3 regions of the Brevibacterium sp. SIMBA_078 genome follow, and region 2 is predicted to be linked to each of the others. Evidence: predicted binding sites of a transcription regulator. Region 2 holds the regulator's gene; each other region holds the start of a gene.
The links. The regulator HspR, encoded in region 2, represses chaperone genes until heat shock. The targets are predictions, from matches to a motif close to AAGTTGAGTCNNNNNGACTCAACTT.
Positions count from the first base shown of each region.

Region 1 (4,194 bases), on a different contig from region 2:
CGACAGCGATGCTGTCGGTTGCGACGACCTCACGCTGATGGTCCGCCGGGGCACCTGCATCGAGCTTCGTGGCCAGAGCCTTCTCGCGAACGAACATGAGGATGACGGCCGCGATGATTCCCAGCGGGCAGACCCACAGGAAGATCGGCACCAGCGCATCGCTGTACGCATTGACGATGATCGAATGGATCGGATCGGGCAGCGACTTGACCACCTCGGGGGTCAGTGAGTTCGACCCCGTGCCCTTCATCGCCTGGGCGCCCTGAGGTCCCAGGGACTTGATGCCGTCCTCGAGGTTGGATGCCAGCCGCGAGGTGAAGAGCGAACCGATCAGCGACATGCCCAGCGTGCCGCCGATCTGCCGGAAGAAGTTGTTCGACGCCGTCGCCGTGCCGACCATCGCGACCGGGAACGAGTTCTGGACGATGAGCACGAGCATCTGCATCGACAGTCCCAGGCCGAGGCCCAGCACACACAGGCAGCCGATGACGACGAGAACGTTCTGGTCGGCCGTGACGAAGGTCCCCATGAGGAAGAGGGCGACGCCGACGATCGCGCTGCCGAGCACCGGGTACCACTTGTACCGTCCCGTCTTCGAGACGACGAAGCCGATGATGACCGAGCTCGGCAGCATCACGGCCATCATGGGCACCATGAGGAGCCCGGCCTTCGTCGCTTCGATCCCGTGGGCCATCTGCAGGAACGTGGGCATGTACGAGAGGACGCCGAACATGCCGATGGCGATGCACATGCCGGCGATCGTGCAGAGGACGAAGTTCGTGTCCTTGAACACGAACATCGGGATGACGGGTTCGGGCACAGCCTGTTCGACGAAGACGAAGACGACGGCGCTGATGACGGCGATGGCGATGAGTCCGATGATGATCGGATCGTCCCAGTCGTACTGATGTCCGCCCCACGAAGTCGTGAGGATGAGCGCCGAGGTGAATTCGGCGATGAGGATCATGCCCGCGACATCGACATGGCGTTTGACCGACCGGTCCGACTTGGGGACCTTGAGGAAGAGGATGGCGGCGATGAGGGCGAGCACGCCGAACGGCAGGTTGAGGGCGAACGTCCAGCGCCAGCCCGGACCCTCGGTGATCCAGCCGCCGATCAGCGGTCCCGCCACCGAGGTGACCGCGAAGTTCGCTCCCATGATGCCCATGTACGGGCCGCGCTTGCGAGCCGGCACAACCGCGGCGATGAGAGCCTGCGAGAGGATGATGAGACCGCCGCCGCCGAGGCCTTGAATGACGCGTGCGGTGATGAGGACGGCCATGTTGTGGGCCAGGAAGCCGACGACCGAACCGAGGATGAACATGCAGATGGCGAAGATGAAGATCTTCTTCCGGTTGAACGAATCGCCCAGCTTGCCGTAGATCGGCATCATGATCGTCGACGCCAGCATGAACGCCGTCGAGACCCACAGCATCTGGTCGACGCCGTTGAGGTCGCCGACGATGGTCGGCAGGGCCGTGGCCAGCATGGTCTGGTTGAGCGAGAACATGAACATTGCCAGCATCAGGCCGGTGAACAGCAGGATCACCGACGAGGTCTCGATCTCCGGCTCCTCCTCGGCGCCGTGCTGCCTCTCGGCAGCGGGCTCAGTGGCGGTAGTGGTCATTTCAGCCTTTCTAAGAGGGTCAGGAACAGTTCGATCGAGGAGGTGAACGCCTGGTCCACTCGCTCGTCGTCCAATTCGTGTTCGGTGTCGAACCGCGCAGAGGCGAAAGCATGCTCGAGCGGGATGCTGCACAGCTGCGCGAGCATCCGCGTGGCCCGTGCGGCGGTGTCGTCATCGGCAAAGGTGATTCCGCGACGTTCGACCCGCCGGCGGATGCCGGTGATGATCTGCTCGGAGTAGTGCCGCTTCGTCTCCATGCTGAGCATGCCGAGGTGCGGATGCCGAGCCTGGATCGCGCGCAGCTTCTGCTTGTTCGCCGACCGCGGCAGCAGGAATTCGAACGCGGCGCGGATGGTGAAGGAGAGATCCTCCACCAGACGCTCGCGCCGGGGCTCGAAGTCCTCGATGAATCGCTGCAGAGCGGCGGCGATATCGTCAGAGGTCGTCAGTCCGACGATCGCCATCTCCTTGGTGGGGAAATAGTTGAAGAACGTGCGCGTCGAGACCTCCGCAGCTTCCGCGATCCGAGCCACGGTCACCTCGTCGAGCCCATGATCGAAGACGAGATCGACGGCCGCGGCGTGGATGGACGCGCGGCGCTCACGGGTCTGACGCTCGCGCAGGGATTCGGTCGGTTCGGAACTCACCAGAAAATTATGCACCTCTTGCAAATTTGCACCAAATGCAGAAATGCATCCGATGCATTTCTCGACGGTGATGTTGTTCACACTCCGTCGTCGGGCGGGCGACAGGTGGGAATATATGTCCGCATCCACCTGTTGATTGAGTCGTATACGCTCAACTTTGAAAGAGGAGGTCAGCTTTGGCCACATTCTTCGGACCCGCAGGCTCGGGCGGAGACTCGTTCGACGAGTTCCTCGCTCGTTTCCTCCAGGGACAGACCGGAGCCCGCCGAGGCCGTTCCGTCGACATCAACCGACTGCTGAGCAAGCGCAGCCACGAGGTCATCGAAGCGGCCGCGGAGTTCGCAGGACGACACGGTCAGTCCGAGGTCGACGCGCTCCACATCCTGCGCACCATGGTCGATGCCGAACCCGGAATCTCCGCCGTGCGCCAGGCCGGTGCCGATCCCGAGGCCATCGCCCATGCGATCGAAGAGCGCCTTCCGGCTGCAACCGACACCGAGGCGGATTCCACGCCCACACTGACCGGTTCGGCCCAGCGCGCCCTGCTCGACGCCTACCAGGTGGCGCGAGCGTTCGGGTCGACCTACATCGATCCCGAACACATGTTCTTCGCCTTCGTGCTCAACCAGGAGATGCCCGCCGGGCGGATCCTCGCGCAGGCAGGCGTCACCCAGGCCGCGCTGCAGGCCGGTGCCGAGGCGGCCGAAGCCGCAGGGATGCACCCCGGCCAGGAGGCCGAGGGTGAGGACGGTCAGGAATCAGTGCTGGAGAAGTTCGGCACGGACCTCACCGAGCTCGCCGCCGAGGGCAAGCTCGATCCCGTCATCGGCCGCTCGGAGGAGATCGAACAGACGATCGAGATCCTCGCCCGCCGGACGAAGAACAACCCGGTCCTCCTCGGTGAGGCCGGCGTTGGCAAGACCGCGGTCGCCGAAGGCCTCGCTCAGGCCATCCACTCGGGCGAAGTGCCCAAGCAGCTGCAGGGCAAGCGCATCATCGCTCTCGACATGCCCGGAATGCTCGCCGGCACCCGCTACCGCGGTGACTTCGAGGAGCGCCTGACCGGAGCACTCAACGAGATCGCCGATGACGGAGACATGATCGTCTTCGTCGACGAACTCCACACCCTCGTCGGTGCCGGAGGCAACGGCGAGGCGAACTCGATGGACGCCGGCAACATCCTCAAACCGCGCCTGGCCCGCGGCGATCTGCACATGATCGGCGCGACCACGCTCAAGGAGTACCGCACCATCGAGAAGGATTCGGCTCTCGAGCGTCGCTTCCAGCCGGTGACCGTGGGTGAGCCGAGCGTCGAGGATGCGGTGACGATCATCGACGGGCTCAAGGACCGCTACGCGGAGTTCCACGAGGTCACCTACACCGCCGAGGCGGTCCGTGCGGCCGTGGAGCTGTCGAACCGCTACATCACCGACCGCTTCCTGCCGGACAAGGCCATCGACCTCATCGATCAGGCCGGTGCCCGGATGTCGCTCAGGCGCGGACCCGCGGTCGATATCGACGCGCTCAAGCTCAATCTCTCCGAACTCGAAGCGGAGAAGAAGTCCGCTATCGAGGTGGAGGACTACGAGCGTGCCGGCCGTGTCCGCGATGAGATCAACGAGGTGACCGCCCGGATCGAATCCGCCGAGAACCCGGACGCGGAGGCCGCGAAGACCGCTGCCGCCGAGGCGATCATCGGTGAACAGGAGATCGCGCACGTGGTCTCCCGGGCCACCGGAATCCCGGCAGCACGGATGACGCAGAGCCAGAAGGCACGACTGGCGAACATGGAAGAGGTCCTCCACGACCGCGTGGTCGGACAGGATGAAGCCGTGACCGCCGTGTCGCGCGCGATCCGCCGCAGCCAGACCGGTATGGCCGATCCCAATCGGCCCATCGGCAGCTTCCTCTTCCTCGGCC
Region 1 is NZ_JAWRYQ010000003.1:448,911-453,104, reverse strand. Features, by position in the region: gene SB749_RS13950 (DHA2 family efflux MFS transporter permease subunit) at 1-1,627, opposite strand, end outside; gene SB749_RS13945 (TetR/AcrR family transcriptional regulator) at 1,624-2,274, opposite strand; gene SB749_RS13940 (ATP-dependent Clp protease ATP-binding subunit) at 2,451-4,194, shown strand, end outside.
Region 1: a site for HspR is predicted at 2,408-2,432, ahead of SB749_RS13940 (ATP-dependent Clp protease ATP-binding subunit). Genes of this name have one in related genera too.

Region 2 (4,194 bases):
CGCACTGCCGAAGGAAGACATCGACCGCATGGTCCGCGAGGCCGAGGAGCACGCTGAAGAGGACAAGAAGCGCCGTGAGGCTGCCGACGTCCGCAACAACGCGGAGAACCTCGCCTACCAGACCGAGAAGCTGCTGACCGACAACGCCGACAAGCTGCCGGAAGAGCTCAAGACCGAGATGCAGGGCGACGTCGACGCCGTCAAGGAAGCCCTCAAGGGTGAAGACGACGACGCCGTGAAGAGCGCCTACGACGAGCTCGTGGAGAACCAGCAGAAGATCGGCGAAGCCATCTACAGCCAGCAGGGCGGTGCCGAAGGCGCCGAAGCTGCCGGTGAGGGCGCAGCCGATGCAAGCGCCGACGACGATGTCGTCGACGCAGAAGTTGTCGACGATGAGGATGAGGAGAAGAAGTAATGACTGCCGAGGGCAACGACAAGTCGTCCGAGGAGCCAGGCTTCACCTTCAGTGACAAGCGCCGGGTCGATCCGAACACCGGTGAGGTCCGTCCCGAGGCCGACGCCCAGTCGGCCTCGGCCGGGGCCGGCGAGGAGCCGACCGCGGACCCGAACGCCGAACAGGCCGATGCCAGCGACCTCGGTGTGGACATCCCGTCCGACGCCTCGGGTCTCGAGGACATCGAGCCGGAGGCCGAGCCCGAACCGGGTTCGGAGGCAGCGGGATACCTGGCCGACCTCAAGCGCATCAACGCCGAATATGCGGCCTACCGGATGCGCGCCGACCGCGAACGTGAGCGTGCGGCACTCGGCGGCACGATCAAGGTCGTCGAGGCCCTGATCCCCGTGCTCGACGAGGTCAAGCTCGCTCGCGACAACGGCGATGTCACCGGGCCTTTCGAGACCCATGTGAACAAGCTCGTCGAATCGCTGAACAAGATCGGCGTCGAACAGTACGGAGAGGTCGGCGACGAATTCGACCCGAACATCCACGAGGCGCTCATGCAGCAACCTTCGGATGAGGTCGAGAATCCGACGCTCTTCCTGGTCATGCAGCCGGGCTACCGGATCGGGGAGCGCATCATCCGCGCCGCCCGCGTCGGTGTCCAGCAGCCGGAGGACTGAGCAGCGACCATGATCGCCGAGGCAGCCGCCCGCCCCGTACGCCGGTTCACCGACGTACGGGGCCGGGGAACCGCCTCGGCGGCGGTCCGGATCTTCGGGGCATTGCCCCGGGGATGCGGATTGTGAGAGGACAAGTGAATACCCTGATGACAGGATTGATTGGAAGGAAAGGAGGTGCCAGGTGAATACCGGACCTCAGAATGATTGGTTCGACAAGGACTTCTACAAAACCCTCGGCGTCTCCAAGGATGCTTCCGACGCCGAGATCAAGAAGGCTTATCGCAAGCTCGCGCGCAAGTATCACCCGGACGCCAACCCCGGTGATGAGAAGGCCGAGGAGAAGTTCAAGGAGATCGGCCAGGCCCACCAGGTGCTCTCCGACAGGGAATCCCGGGCCCAGTACGATCAGGTCCGCGCCATGGGCGGCGGCGCCAGGTTCAGCGCCGGTTCCGGTGGGCCCGGCGGGGCTGCCGGCGGCGGATTCGACGACGTGTTCTCCGACCTTTTCGGAGGCGGCGGACGCACCCGGACCCGCACGACCTACGGCGGTGGGGGAGACGTTCCCCCGGACCTGGCGGATCTGCTCGGCGGATTCGGCGGAGGTTTCGGCGGTGGCGGTTACGGCGGCTACCAGCCTCCGGTCAAGGGCGGCGACATCAAGTCGAGTACGACGCTGTCGTTCACCGAAGCGATCAACGGTGCCTCGGTGAAGCTGAACATGCCCGGCGGGAAGCCGCTGACCGTGCGGACACCGATCGGGGTCAAGGACGGGCAGAAGATCCGCCTGGCCGGCAAGGGCAAGACCAGCCCCAACGGCGGCGAGCCCGGTGACGTCATCCTCACCGTGCACGTGAGTCCGCACCCGGTCTTCACCCGCGATGGTGACAACCTGCGGATGGATCTGCCGATCAGCTTCGACGAGGCGGCCCTCGGCGCCGAGGTCAAGGTGCCGACCCTGGGCGGAATGCCCGTCAAGGTCAAGGTTGCACCGGGGACACCCTCGGGACGGACCCTGCGCGTCCGGGGCAAAGGTGTGAAGACGAAGAAGGGCTCCGGCGATCTGCTGGCGACAGTCCAGATCGTGGTGCCGAAGAATCTGTCCAAGGAAGCCAAACAAGCGGTCGAGTCCTTCAAGGCCGCCACCGAAGGTGAGGATCCACGCGCCGGCTTGCTGGACAAAGCCAAGGCCAGCTGAGGTGGTGAATCACAATGCACATTTCATCGAGTGCGGCGGTGTATGTCATCTCGGTGGCCGCGGATCTGGCGGGCATGCACCCGCAGACGCTGCGGCAGTATGACCGACTGGGTCTCGTCTCTCCGGAACGCACTGCGGGCCGGGGTCGGCGTTATTCCGGGAAGGACATCGCCAAGTTGCGACTGATCCAGCAGCTGTCGCAGGTCGAGGGAGTCAACCTCGTCGGGATCAAGAAGATCATCGACCTGCAGAATCAGGTCGACGCGCTCAAGAGCCGCAATGAGGAGCTCGAGGACGAAGTTCGGGCACGAAGGTCGGCGCAGGAACGCGATGCGCGTGTCTTCGCCGCCGGCACCGCCGGCGATGTCGTGTCGATCGCTCGCGGCCGCCGTCCGCAAGGGCGGCCCGAACCCGGCGCTCTGGTCCTCTACAACCGGTACCGGCGGCGCTGACCCGGTTCCTGCTGGGACGGCGATGATAGAGAAGGGCACGAACCCGCGTGGGGTTCGCGCCCTTCTCTATCTGCGCTGAATGATCATTGGGCACCGATCCGGTGCCCACAATGTCCCCTGCCGACATCTGCCCGAAACAGAACCGACATGTGCGGAAACAATCGACTGCGATGATTGTCGTTGACATGGCCGACGCACACGTCAGGAACGCGCAATGACACTGTCTCCGAGCAGGACCACAGCACCTCCCGAGCCGCGGAACGAAGCAAAGCTCGCCGCCTCTGAGAGCCTCGAGGACTACACGCTCCGCTTCGCCCCCAGGTCGTACCGGAAATGGGCGCCGGGGGTCGTCGCGACGAGTGCGCTGGGCGGCATCGCCTACCTCGCCGACTTCTCGATCGGTGCAAACATCGGCATCGCCCACGGCACGGCGAACGGCATCCTCGGCATCCTCGTCGCGGCCCTCATCATCTTCCTCACCGGATGGCCGCTGGCGTTCTACGCCGCCCGCTACAACCTCGACCTCGATCTCATCACCCGCGGGTCGGGCTTCGGCTACTACGGGTCCGTCATCACCAACGTCATCTTCGCGACCTTCACCTTCATCTTCTTTGCCCTCGAAGGTTCGATCATGGCTCAGGGACTCTACCTCGGCCTCGGCATTCCCCGGCCGATCGGCTACCTCGTGTCCACCGTGCTCATCTTCCCGCTGGTCATCTACGGCATGAAGGTCCTCGCCAAGCTGCAGGTCTCCACGACCCCGCTGTGGCTGCTGCTCATGGTCATCCCCGTCGGCTACCTCATCGCCTGGCAGCCGGAATCGGTCGCCGACTTCTTCGCCTACACCGGCGAGGAGGGCGAAGGGGCGAACTTCGCCTCGGTCATGCTCGCCGCCGGAGTCTGCCTCTCGCTCATCGCCCAGATCGCCGAACAGATCGACTACCTGCGTTTCATGCCGCCGCGCACCCCCGAGAACCGGCGGTGCTGGTGGGCCGCCGTCATCCTCGCGGGGCCCGGTTGGGTGATCTTCGGGGCCACGAAGCAGATCATCGGCATGTTCCTCGCGGTCTACCTCATCGCCAACGTTCCCGGCGCCGTGAGCTTCGCGAACGAACCCGTCCAGCAGTTCCTCGCCACCTATCAGCAGATGATGCCGCAATGGCTGGCTCTCTTCCTCGCCGTGGTGCTCGTCGTCATCTCCCAGGTGAAGATCAATGTCACCAACGCCTACTCGGGGTCGCTGGCATGGACGAACTCCTACACCCGGATCACGAAGCGCTATCCCGGGCGGATCACCTTCCTCATCGTCAACCTGCTCATCGCGCTGGCGCTGATGGAGTTGAATATGTTCGACTTCCTCAACGCGATCCTCAGCTTCTACGCGAACCTCGCGATGTCGTGGATCTGCGTCGTCGCCGCGGACATCGCCATCAACAAGTATCTGCTGAAGCTCTCCCCGAAGATCCC
Region 2 is NZ_JAWRYQ010000001.1:607,539-611,732, reverse strand. Features, by position in the region: gene dnaK (molecular chaperone DnaK) at 1-415, shown strand, start outside; gene SB749_RS02755 (nucleotide exchange factor GrpE) at 415-1,080, shown strand; gene SB749_RS02750 (DnaJ C-terminal domain-containing protein) at 1,262-2,275, shown strand; gene SB749_RS02745 (heat shock protein transcriptional repressor HspR) at 2,290-2,727, shown strand; gene SB749_RS02740 (purine-cytosine permease family protein) at 2,942-4,194, shown strand, end outside.

Region 3 (4,194 bases), 150 kb from region 2:
CGAACGCCGGATCGTAGCCTTCGAGTGCCAACCAGTCCTCGGCCCCCTGAGTGACCTCGAGTGAAACCCGACGGTCGGAGAGCCGGCGCGACATGTGCGAGATCTGCAGATCGACGATCGACGCGAGTTCGGTCTGGCTGAGCGCGTCGAAGAGCACGATGTCATCGAGACGGTTGAGGAACTCGGGCTTGAACGTCGCATGCACGACATCGAGCACCTTGCTCCGCTGCTCCTCGGTCGAGAGGCTCTTGTCGACGAGGAACTGCGAACCGAGGTTCGAGGTCAGGATCAGGATGGTGTTCCTGAAGTCGACCGTGCGTCCCTGACCGTCGGTGAGCCGACCGTCGTCGAGGACCTGCAGCAGGATGTCGAACACGGACGGGTGCGCCTTCTCCACCTCGTCGAGCAGGACGACGGAGTACGGGCGACGGCGGACCGCCTCGGTGAGTTGGCCGCCCTCGTCGTATCCGACGTAGCCCGGAGGGGCACCGACGAGGCGGGACACGGTGTGCTTCTCACCGTATTCGCTCATATCGATCCTGATCAGGGCCTTCTCGTCGTCGAAGAGGAAGTCCGCGAGAGACTTCGCGAGCTCCGTTTTGCCGACGCCGGTGGGTCCGAGGAACAGGAACGAACCGGTCGGACGATCCGGGTCTGCGACACCGGCCCGCGAACGGCGGATGGCGTCGGAGACCGCGGCGACGGCGTTCTTCTGCCCGATGAGACGCTCACCGAGGATGCCCTCGGCTCCCAGCAGCTTCTCGACCTCGCCCTGGACGAGGCGTCCGGCGGGGATGCCCGTCCACGAGGAGACCACCTCGGCGATGTCGTTGCTGGAGACCTTGTCCGAGACCATCTGATCGGAATTCGCTCCCGCCTCGGCCTGGGCTTCGGCGGCTTCGGCTTCGGCGATCTCCTTCTGCACGGCGGGGATCTCGCCGTAGAGCAGACGGGATGCGGTCTCGAGGTCCGTGTCGCGCTGGGCCTTCTCGGCGGCCGAACGCAGCTCGTCGAGCTTCGTCTTCAGCTCACCGACCCGGTTGAGGCCGGCACGCTGGGACTCCCATTTGGCTTCGAGTCCGCGCAGCTCCTCCTCCTTGTCGGCGAGATCGGCACGCAGAGCACTCAACCTCTCGATCGAGGCGGAGTCGGTCTCCTTCGCCAGGGCCATCTCCTCCATCTTCAGGCGGTCCACGGCGCGGCGGAGCTCATCGATCTCGACCGGAGCCGAATCGATCTCCATCCGCAGGCGGGAAGCCGCCTCGTCGACGAGGTCGATGGCCTTGTCCGGCAGCTGCCTGCCGGTGATGTACCGGTTCGACATCGTCGCGGCCGCGACCAGGGCGCCGTCGTTGATCGAGACCTTGTGGTGGGCCTCGTAGCGTTCCTTGAGTCCGCGCAGGATCGCGATCGTGTCCTCGACACTGGGCTCACCGACGAAGACCTGCTGGAACCGCCGCTCCAGGGCGGGATCCTTCTCGATGTTCTCGCGGTACTCGTCCAGCGTGGTTGCACCGATCATCCGGAGCTCACCACGGGCGAGCATCGGCTTGAGCATATTGCCCGCGTCCATCGAGGAATCCCCGCCGGCACCGGCACCGACGATCGTGTGGAGTTCGTCGATGAAGGTGATGATCCGACCGTCGGCGTTCTTGATCTCCTCGAGCACGGCCTTGAACCGCTCCTCGAACTCGCCGCGGTACTTCGCACCGGCGACCATTGCGGAGAGGTCGAGGCTGATGAGGGTCTTGTCGCGCAGCGATTCGGGCACGTCTCCGGCCACGATCCGCTGGGCCAGGCCTTCGACGACGGAGGTCTTGCCGACGCCGGGCTCACCGATGAGGACGGGGTTGTTCTTCGTCCTGCGGGAGAGCACCTGCACGACGCGGCGCACTTCCTTATCGCGGCCGATCACCGGGTCGAGCTTGCCTTCCCGGGCGACGGCGGTGAGGTCGATGCCGAACTTCTCCAGCGACTGCATCGTCTCTTCGGGGTTCTCCGAGGTGACCTTCTTCCCGGCACGCAGCTCGGGCAGGGCCGCGAGCAGTGCGTCCCTGTTGGCCCCATTCGCGCGCAGCGCTTCGCCGGCGCCGTCCTTGCCAGCCGCGGCGGCGAGCAGCAGGTGCTCGGTCGAGACGAACTGGTCGCCGAGCGCCGTCATCTCCTCCTGTGCGAGGTTCATCATCTCCAGGCCGGCGCGGGAGAGTCCCGGCTGGCTGACGGTGGATCCGCTGACGGTGGGGAACCCGCTGATCACGGATTCGATGGACCGCAGCACGGTCTGCGGGTCGGCGCCGACCTTCGTCAGCAGGGTCGCGGCGAGCGAATCGGGCTGGCCGAGCAGGGCCGCGACGAGGTGGGCCGGTTCGATCTGGTTGTTCTTCCGGGCGACGACGTCGTTGACCGCGGTCTGCAGCGCCTCCCGGGATTTGGTTGTCATCTGTGCGTCCATGTACGCATCTCCTTCTCAGAATCTGTGCTGATTTCAGCTCTCGAAAAGAACAACACCGACAAAGTTGAGTCTATTCCGCTCAACTTTGAAAATCGAGAAGTATTTCGCCGCCCGCCCCTACCTCGTGATGACCGATTGGAGGTCGAAGCGGTGGAGCACGCGGTCGGCGATCTCCGGGTCGGTGCCGCGTTCGCGCCGGGCCTTGAGCACCTCGGCGCGGGCGGACTGCATGGCTTTCTTCTGCACGGCCAGCATCTGCTCCCGGTGTTCCTTGAAGGCCATCGCCTGTTCCGAGCTCGCCTGGTCATCGGTGGTTCCGCTGAGCTGATCGTGCAGGACTTTGAACCGTGCCCGCAGCGGTTCGATGACGTCGTCGGGCAGACTGTCATCGTTCTTGATCTCACGCATCGCGGCCTTGTAGGCGCGCAGAGCGATGTCCCTGGTCGCCTGATGTTCCTTCTCCGCCTCGTCGTCGATGCCGAGGAGAGCGACGACGGTCGGAAAGCTCAGGCCCGCCAGCACCAGAGTGAGCAGCAGGACCACCGCGGCCGCGACGACGACATAGGACCGGCCGGGGAACGGAGCACCGGAACTCGTCGTGGCCGGGATCGACAGGGCCAGGGCGACCGTGGCGAGGCCGCGCATCCCGCCCCAGGTCATCAGCGTGGCATCGCGGACGCTCAAAGGTGCGGCATCCGGATCCTCCTCACGTCGCTTGCGTTCGATGAGGGTGCCGAGCAGCAGCCATACGAAACGGACGGCGACGACGATGAGAGCGATGAGCCCGCCGGCGAGCAGTGCGCGACCGAGGTCGGCGTGTTCGGATTCGACGATGAGGCGCAGATCGAGGCCGATGAGTCCGAAGGCGATTCCCGTGATGAGCATCTCGAGGACCTGCCACGTCGAATTCTGCGTCACCCGCTCCGCCGAGTTGCCCTCGACATCGCGGCGCCGCACCTCGAGGGCGGCCACGACGACGGCGATGACCCCGCTGGCGTGGAAGTGCTCGGCCACGAGGTAGACGCCGAAGGGCAGGACGAGCATGAGGGAGGAGCGAGCGATCGTGTGATCGATCTTCTCCATCACCCACCAGGCGGCGAAAGACAGGACGAGGCCGACGATGATCGCCACGACGGCGGAGACGACGAACGACACGGCCAGATCTGCGTAGTCCACCTCGGTGCCGGCCAATACCGCGGCCATCGCGGTCTGGAAGATGACCAGCGAAGCGGCGTCGTTGAACAGGCCCTCGCTCTGCAGGGTCGACATGATGCGGCGCGGGATCGACACGGTGCTGGCCACGGCTTCGACGGCGACCGGGTCGGGTGGGGCGAGCATGGCGCCGAGTGCGATGGCCGCGGCGATCGTGATTCCGGGGATGAGGAAGACCGCAGAACCGGCGACTGCGGCCACGGTCACCCCGACCAGCGCCACGGACATGCCGAGGATCGTGCGCCACCGGATCGCGAACAGCGCCCACGATGTCTTCTGCGCGGCGGCGAAGAGCAGGGGCGGCAGGAAGAGGGGGAGGACGAGCTCGGGATCGATGGCCACCTCGGCGAAGGTGGGGATGAACGCACCGGCGATGCCGATGAGGACCATGAGCGCCGGCCACGGAAGTTTGAGCTTCTGCCCCAACCCGACCACCACCGAGGTGGCGGCACCGAATCCGATGATCATCAGCAGTGTGGTCATGCCAGTCCCTCCGAGCCGCTCCCACCGGGGCGGATGAGTCCGGAGGC
Region 3 is NZ_JAWRYQ010000001.1:760,078-764,271, reverse strand. Features, by position in the region: gene clpB (ATP-dependent chaperone ClpB) at 1-2,452, opposite strand, end outside; gene SB749_RS03405 (Na+/H+ antiporter) at 2,570-4,147, opposite strand.
Region 3: a site for HspR is predicted at 2,514-2,538, ahead of clpB (ATP-dependent chaperone ClpB). Genes of this name have one in related genera too.